2 regions of the Pseudoalteromonas sp. CF6-2 genome follow, and region 1 is predicted to be linked to the other one. Evidence: predicted binding sites of a transcription regulator. Region 1 holds the regulator's gene; the other holds the start of a gene.

What was found. Region 1 encodes FliA, which starts transcription of late flagellar genes. Its sites were predicted from a motif close to CTAAAGNTNNNNNNNNNNNNGCCGATA; they were not measured.
Region 2: the regulator FliA is predicted to act here: its motif matches at 1,625-1,651, upstream of L3Q70_RS15105 (DUF5610 domain-containing protein).

Annotation. Positions count from the first base shown of each region.
Region 1 is NZ_CP091442.1:2,513,250-2,516,676, reverse strand. It holds gene flhF (flagellar biosynthesis protein FlhF) at 1-1,093, shown strand, start outside; gene L3Q70_RS11710 (MinD/ParA family protein) at 1,086-1,946, shown strand; gene L3Q70_RS11705 (RNA polymerase sigma factor FliA) at 1,973-2,683, shown strand; gene cheY (chemotaxis response regulator CheY) at 2,724-3,107, shown strand; gene L3Q70_RS11695 (protein phosphatase CheZ) at 3,125-3,427, shown strand, end outside.
Region 2 is NZ_CP091442.1:3,263,241-3,266,667, forward strand. It holds gene murI (glutamate racemase) at 1-412, opposite strand, end outside; gene L3Q70_RS15105 (DUF5610 domain-containing protein) at 474-1,595, opposite strand; gene trmA (tRNA (uridine(54)-C5)-methyltransferase TrmA) at 1,761-2,858, shown strand; gene L3Q70_RS15115 (DUF523 domain-containing protein) at 2,861-3,316, opposite strand; gene L3Q70_RS15120 (thiol:disulfide interchange protein DsbA/DsbL) at 3,374-3,427, opposite strand, start outside.

The DNA.
Region 1 (3,427 bases):
GCAACAACCTGAGTATGCTCAAAAGCCACGCTACCAAGAACAAGCTGCACCTCGCATGCAAACGCAAGCCCATAGCCTAGGTTTTGATGATGACTTAGATGCAGGCTTTGATGATTTAGATTCACCGGTAGAACAGAAAAACTCTGCGCCTGCTAACCAATCAGAAATGGCGACAATGCGTGAAGAAATGAATGCGATTCGTCAATTACTCGAACATCAAGTATCGGGCTTAATGCAGCAAGATATGGCACGTCGTGATCCAACTCGTGCGTGTATGATTGACCGTTTAGCGGGGATGGGAATTGAGCGTGATGTTGCTGAGCAAATGGCGTGTTTTATTCCAGACGATGTTTCACGTCAACAAGCTTGGCAAGCACTCCTGCAAATGGTTGAAAACCAAATGCACACCACCAATAACGAAATCTTACGTCAAGGCGGCGTGTTTGCACTTGTTGGGCCTACAGGGGTTGGTAAAACAACCACCGTTGCTAAGCTTGCTGCGTTAGGAGCCCAAAAATACGGTGCCGACAAAGTTGCATTAATTACGACGGATACATACCGGATTGGTGCCTACGAACAACTTGCTACCTATGGCCGTATTATTGGCTGTGGTGTTAAACAAGTAAAAGATGCAAATGAATTGGCTGAAGTGCTATACCATTTACGTAATAAGCGACTAGTATTAATAGACACAGCGGGAATGAGCCAACGTGATTTACGCTTGACTGAGCAGCTTAATACACTAATGCGTAATCAGCGAGTTGATATTCGTAGTTACTTAGTATTAAGTGCTACAGCACAAATAAATGTGTTGCAAGAAACCGTAAGACACTTTAAAAAGGTGCAACTAAGTGGTTGTATATTCACTAAGTTGGATGAATCGCTAAGTTTAGGTGAGATTATCAGCATAGCGATTCAAAATCGTCTTCCGATAGGGTATCTTACTAATGGTCAGCGAGTTCCAGAGGATATTCGTGTTGCAAATGCCGAAAAACTAGTGAAAAAGGCTGAGCAATTGTATTTAAAACGAGCAAAAGCACAACATTCACGACGTCAAGCAGTAGCGTCGAGCACAGTAGGGATGTATGATTAACACAGTATTAGATCAAGCAAGCGGCCTGCGCAAAATGAATCAAAATAATAATAGTGGCGTTAAAGTTATCGCTGTGACTGGTGGCAAAGGTGGTGTGGGTAAAACCAATGTTTCACTAAATACCGCTATTGCACTCGGTCAGCAAGGAAATCGAGTATTAGTACTTGATGCCGATTTGGGATTGGCAAATTGTGACGTCATGCTTGGCCTTCGTGTTGAACGTAACTTATCTCATGTTTTATCTGGCGAATGTGAGCTAGATGAAATCCTTGTTGAAGGCCCTGCGGGGATTAAAATAGTCCCTGCAACCTCTGGTTCGCAGAGCATGGTGGAACTAAGCCCTTCTGAGCATGCCGGCCTTATCCGCGCTTTTAGCGAGTTAAATACAGAGTTTGATATCTTAATTGTTGATACCGCCGCGGGTATTTCCGACATGGTATTAAGCTTTTCACGTGCAGCACAAGATGTCGTTGTGGTTGTATGTGATGAACCTACCTCCATAACCGACGCCTATGCACTTATTAAAGTACTGAGCCGTGAACATGGTGTATATAAATTTAAAATTGTTGCCAATATGGTCCGCAGTATGCGTGAAGGCCAAGAATTGTTTGCTAAACTATCAAAAGTAACCGATCGTTTCTTGGATGTATCTATGGAATTAGTTGCAACAATACCGTATGACGAAAATATGCGTAAATCGACTCGACGCCAAAAAGTGATTGTTGAGTTGTTTCCTAGTTCGCCAGCAGCAGTCGCATTTAAAACATTAGCAACAAAAGCAGTTAAGTGGCCAATACCGAATCAACCATCCGGTCATTTAGAATTTTTTATTGAAAAACTAGTAAACGGCTAACTATGACAACATCGGTGAATAAAGCGATGGGATATCAATCAGCAAACAATTTGAATGCGATTGTCGAAAAGCATGCCTCTTTAGTCAAAAAAGTGGCATGCCATTTAATTGCTCGTTTACCCGCCAGTGTTCAATTAGACGATTTAATTCAATCAGGCATGATTGGCCTTATAGAAGCATCAAAAAACTTTGATGCAGGCAAAGGAGCGAGCTTTGAAACCTTCGCTGGTATACGCATTCGCGGTGCGATGCTTGATGAAATTCGTCGCGGGGATTGGGCGCCTCGCTCTGTTCACCGAAATGCACGCCTCGTTGCTGAAACCATAGCCGCACTAGAAAGTACTTTAAATCGAGAACCCAAAGATACAGAAGTTGCTGAAAAACTTGATATTACGCTCGATGAGTACCATCATATCTTACATGATGTAAATTCTAGTAAAGTTCTGGGTATTGAGGATTTAGGTGTTGATGAAGACGTTATTACACCTATGGGGCAAGATTTAGCACTAGACAAACCGTTTAATAACGTTAAAAATGAACGGTTTAACCAATCTCTATTAACGGCTATTCAATCGTTACCGGAAAGAGATGCACTTGTTTTATCTTTGTATTACAACGATGAAATGAATTTAAAAGAAATAGGGCACATACTCGACGTAAGTGAATCGCGTGTGAGTCAAATACATGGTCAGGCGATGATTAAGCTCAAAGCAAAAATCAATGACTGGATTAATTAGTAGTAAGTAAATATAGGTTCAAACCTCACCGGAGGATGTTTTGGATAAAAACATGAAAATTCTTGTTGTTGATGATTTTTCTACAATGAGACGTATCATTAAAAACCTGTTAAGGGATTTAGGTTTCACCAATGTGCAGGAAGCTGATGATGGTTCAACAGCATTACCAATGCTACAAAATCAAGAATTTGATTTTGTTGTCACCGATTGGAACATGCCAGGTATGCAAGGTATTGATTTATTGAGAGCTATTCGTGCCGACGACAGCCTAAAGCATATTCCAGTGCTCATGGTGACAGCTGAAGCGAAAAAAGAACAAATTGTTGCTGCTGCTCAAGCGGGTGTAAATGGTTATATCGTTAAACCATTCACTGCTGCGACACTGAAAACCAAATTGGAAAAAGTGTTTGAACGTTTAGGTTAATCTAAGGGGAGAGGCTTATGTCAGCACTTGCTGCGCCTCAAATAAGTTTAGAGCAAGCTCGTCAACTTGTTGAGTATCTTGAAAATGGTGAACAAGAAAAAGCGGATAAGCTAATACTTGACACAGCATCAAAAGAACAATCAGAGCTGTTTGCAGAAATTGGTAAATTAACGCGACAACTTCATGAAGCGCTAAAAAACTTTGATCTCGATACGCGTTTAACTGGCTTAACAACGGAAGCAATACCCGATGCTAAACAGCGCTTAAATTATGTCATGGAAATGACAGAAAGCGCCGCTAATAAGACCATGGATGCAGTG
Region 2 (3,427 bases), 750 kb from region 1:
TCGTATTTTTACCATGTTCTTTGATAAGTGCTTTAGTGTAATGACTATTTACAGTTGCGGGAGTGGCAATTAGACCGATATGTTTTGTTTTACTTATTAGGCAAGCGGGTTTAATTGCAGGTACCACACCTACTATTTCAATATGAGTGTGCCTACGAATGATGTTGAGTGCAGAGGTCGAAGCGGTATTACAAGCTATTACTAAGATATCAACTTGCAATGCGCTACTTTCAATAAAATGAATTAAAGCCAGTAAGCGTTGAATGATCTTTTGCGGCGGTTGAGCACCATAGGGCAATAGTACATTGTCCATAAAGTAACTATAAGTGGCTTCAGGTATCAGTTGTTGAATTTGCTCAAGTACAGTAGTACCTCCAATACCTGAATCAAATACCATGATATGAGCTGACAAACTGCTTTCCCCTGAAAATCAAAGGTCAGAAGTTTGCCATGCAGTTATTTAAAAAGAAAGCTTACGATTTTAGCTCTTCGATGTCAGCGTTGATCTTATTCATCTGCTCAAGCATGGTCTTGGTATAGTCGACTAACTTGCTCACTTCTTCTTTATCTTGATTTAACCACTCTAAAATACCAGCAAGTTGATTTTGTAAACCAAGTTCATTTGCCTTATTCAAGGTTTCTTTCAAGTCATCATTAAATGGCGCTATCTTTTCTGCGACATCTTTTTCAGGAGTAGGCCTGACTTGTTCATAGCCTTTTATGCTTGCAACAGTCTTCGTTTGTTTAAGATCCATAGAGAAGGCAACAAGCTGCTCATTACCTAAACTAAGTTCCTGCGCCTGTTTAAATGCTTCATCTAATGAACCTGAGAAAAAGGTCTCGCTCACTCCTTGTAAATCTTCCATAAGCGCATTAATTGCTTCTTGCTCTTGTTCATTTAGTTCACCATTCACTGACATCGAAAATGAAAGCTCGCGAGATTGTGATGACTCACTTACAAATGCTTCATTTCCACCACGCTTGCTATAAGCACTGGCAGATTGGCTAGTATACGCATCTGCAAAACTGATACTCACTTCATCGCCTTCTGCTGTCGTGAATGTATACTCAGCATTATTTCGTAAACTTATATATTGTGCTTGGCTTACCGACACAGAAGCTGGCTTGGGGTTAAAAAGACTTTCCTCAAGTTGATCTATACCACTGAAGATACCTTCTTTTGATTTCTCAATACCTTCTTCAATATCGTCATTTAGCAGATTTGAACCTTTTAGCTCTTCATAAGCCTCATCAACTCCCATTTGAACGCCTTTTCGGGCTTCACCCAGCATACTTTTAAGTTTTTCATCATCTGCACCATCCGCTTTTGCTTTGCGAATAGCGCCGCCAACGAAATCAAGTACATTCTTAACGATTGCTTCAAAGTCAAACAGGGGCTTATCTTTTTTCTCTTCTACAACAGGTAACCCTAACTCAGCGGCAAGTTTATCGCCGAGTACTTTAGCGGCCAACTCTCGCCCTCTTTGCTGATAGCTATCATGAGCACTTTGAATTTTAGGCTGCTGCAATGGTTGCTTACCATTGTACTTATTTACGTTTGTATTAGGCATATAGCCTTGGTTGCCAATTTTCATGATCCGACTCCATGTGATGATTACCTCATTATCGGCTAAAAGTTAGAAAACTTAAGTTTTCTGTATAAAAAAACAACACCAAAAATAAGTAACAAAACTAGACAAATCTTCTATGCCCCCTACAATAGCGCCGATATAAAGCTAAGAGATAAAAGGTAATCAGCCATGGCGGTTATAAAAATTGATACAACTCAATATGATGCACAACTAAGTGAAAAGGAGCAGCGCATCTTTTCTCAGTTTCAACGTTTCGGTGTTGAAAAGTTAGAAGTATTTAGCTCTGATCCAATTCACTACCGTCAACGAGCTGAGTTTCGCGTTTGGCATGAAGGTGATGATCTATTTCACATTATGTTTGATCAACAAACCAAAGAGAAAATTCGCGTTGAAAATTTTGACCCTGCTGCGCCTTTAGTCGGTGAAGTTATGCAGGCAATGATTGAAAACTTAAAAGGGTGTGAAATCCTGCGCCGTAAGTTATTTCAAATTGATTACCTATCAACTTTAAGTGGTGAGATTCTTGTCAGTTTGCTTTATCACAAGCCCTTATGTGATGAGTGGTTAGAGGCAATTAAAGCACTAAAAGCAAAACTCAGTACACAATTTAACATCGACTTTATTGGCCGCGCACGTAAACAAAAAGAAGTGATTGGTAATGACTACGTCGTAGAGCGCCTAAACGTCAATGGAAAAGAGCTTATTTATCAACAAGTAGAAAATAGCTTTACCCAACCAAATGCCAAAGTAAATATTAAGATGCTTGAATGGGCACAAGCACTTTGTGAACCATTAGAGAATGATCTACTCGAACTATATTGTGGTAACGGTAACTTCTCGATTGCTTTAGCGAACTCGTTTGATCGTGTACTCGCAACTGAAATTTCTAAATCATCTGTTTACTCTGCACAATATAATATTGCACAAAATAAAGTGGATAACTTAGATATTATTCGCATGTCGAGCGAAGAGTTCACGCAAGCCATGAAAGGTGAACGCACGTTTTCTCGCTTAGAAGGCATTGATCTGAAAAGTTATAATTGTCAGAGTATTTTAGTTGACCCACCCCGTGCAGGAATGGACACGCTCACCTGTGATCTCGTGGCCAATTACAACAATATTATCTATATCTCATGTAATCCAGATACGCTTGAACGCGACCTTGAGCACCTTTGTAAAACACACGAAGTTAAGCGCTTTGCTATATTTGACCAATTTCCATACACGCATCACATTGAGTCTGGTGTATTTTTACAACGTAAATAAGTTTAGTTTTCTGCCAGCGCAGCAAATAGCGCTGGCAACTGCTCTTCACTGAACACCTCTATATTATTACTTTGTAATAACTGTGCGGTTAAACCCATCCCTATAACTTTATGCCCCGTATGGCTGCCATCGTAGATTGTGTTACGCCCGCAGGAGGGACTGGACTCTTTTAGTAAAGCAAAACGAATTTTATGCTTTTGGCAAATTTTTAAGGCTTGTTCTGCTCCTGCGATAAATTCAGCAGTGACATCTTCTGCATCTTTCGTTAACACTCGACCCTCTTTAATTTCAGCGGGCGGCCTTGGGATAGGTAAACCACCAGCCACTTCAGGACAAAAGGAAACTAACCTTTTTTGTTGTTTGAGTGATTCTAATCCTGGGTCTAATAGGTTTTGCGATTGGCCATCGTAGCGTACAGGATTACCCAGTAAGCAGCTTGATACTAAAACTTTTTCCATGTTCATCACCAATAAAAAAGCTCCGCGAGCGGAGCTTATTAATATATTTGCTTATATTTATTTATCAGCTAAATAGTTGATAAGGTCAGCCATACCTTTTGCATCACTAAT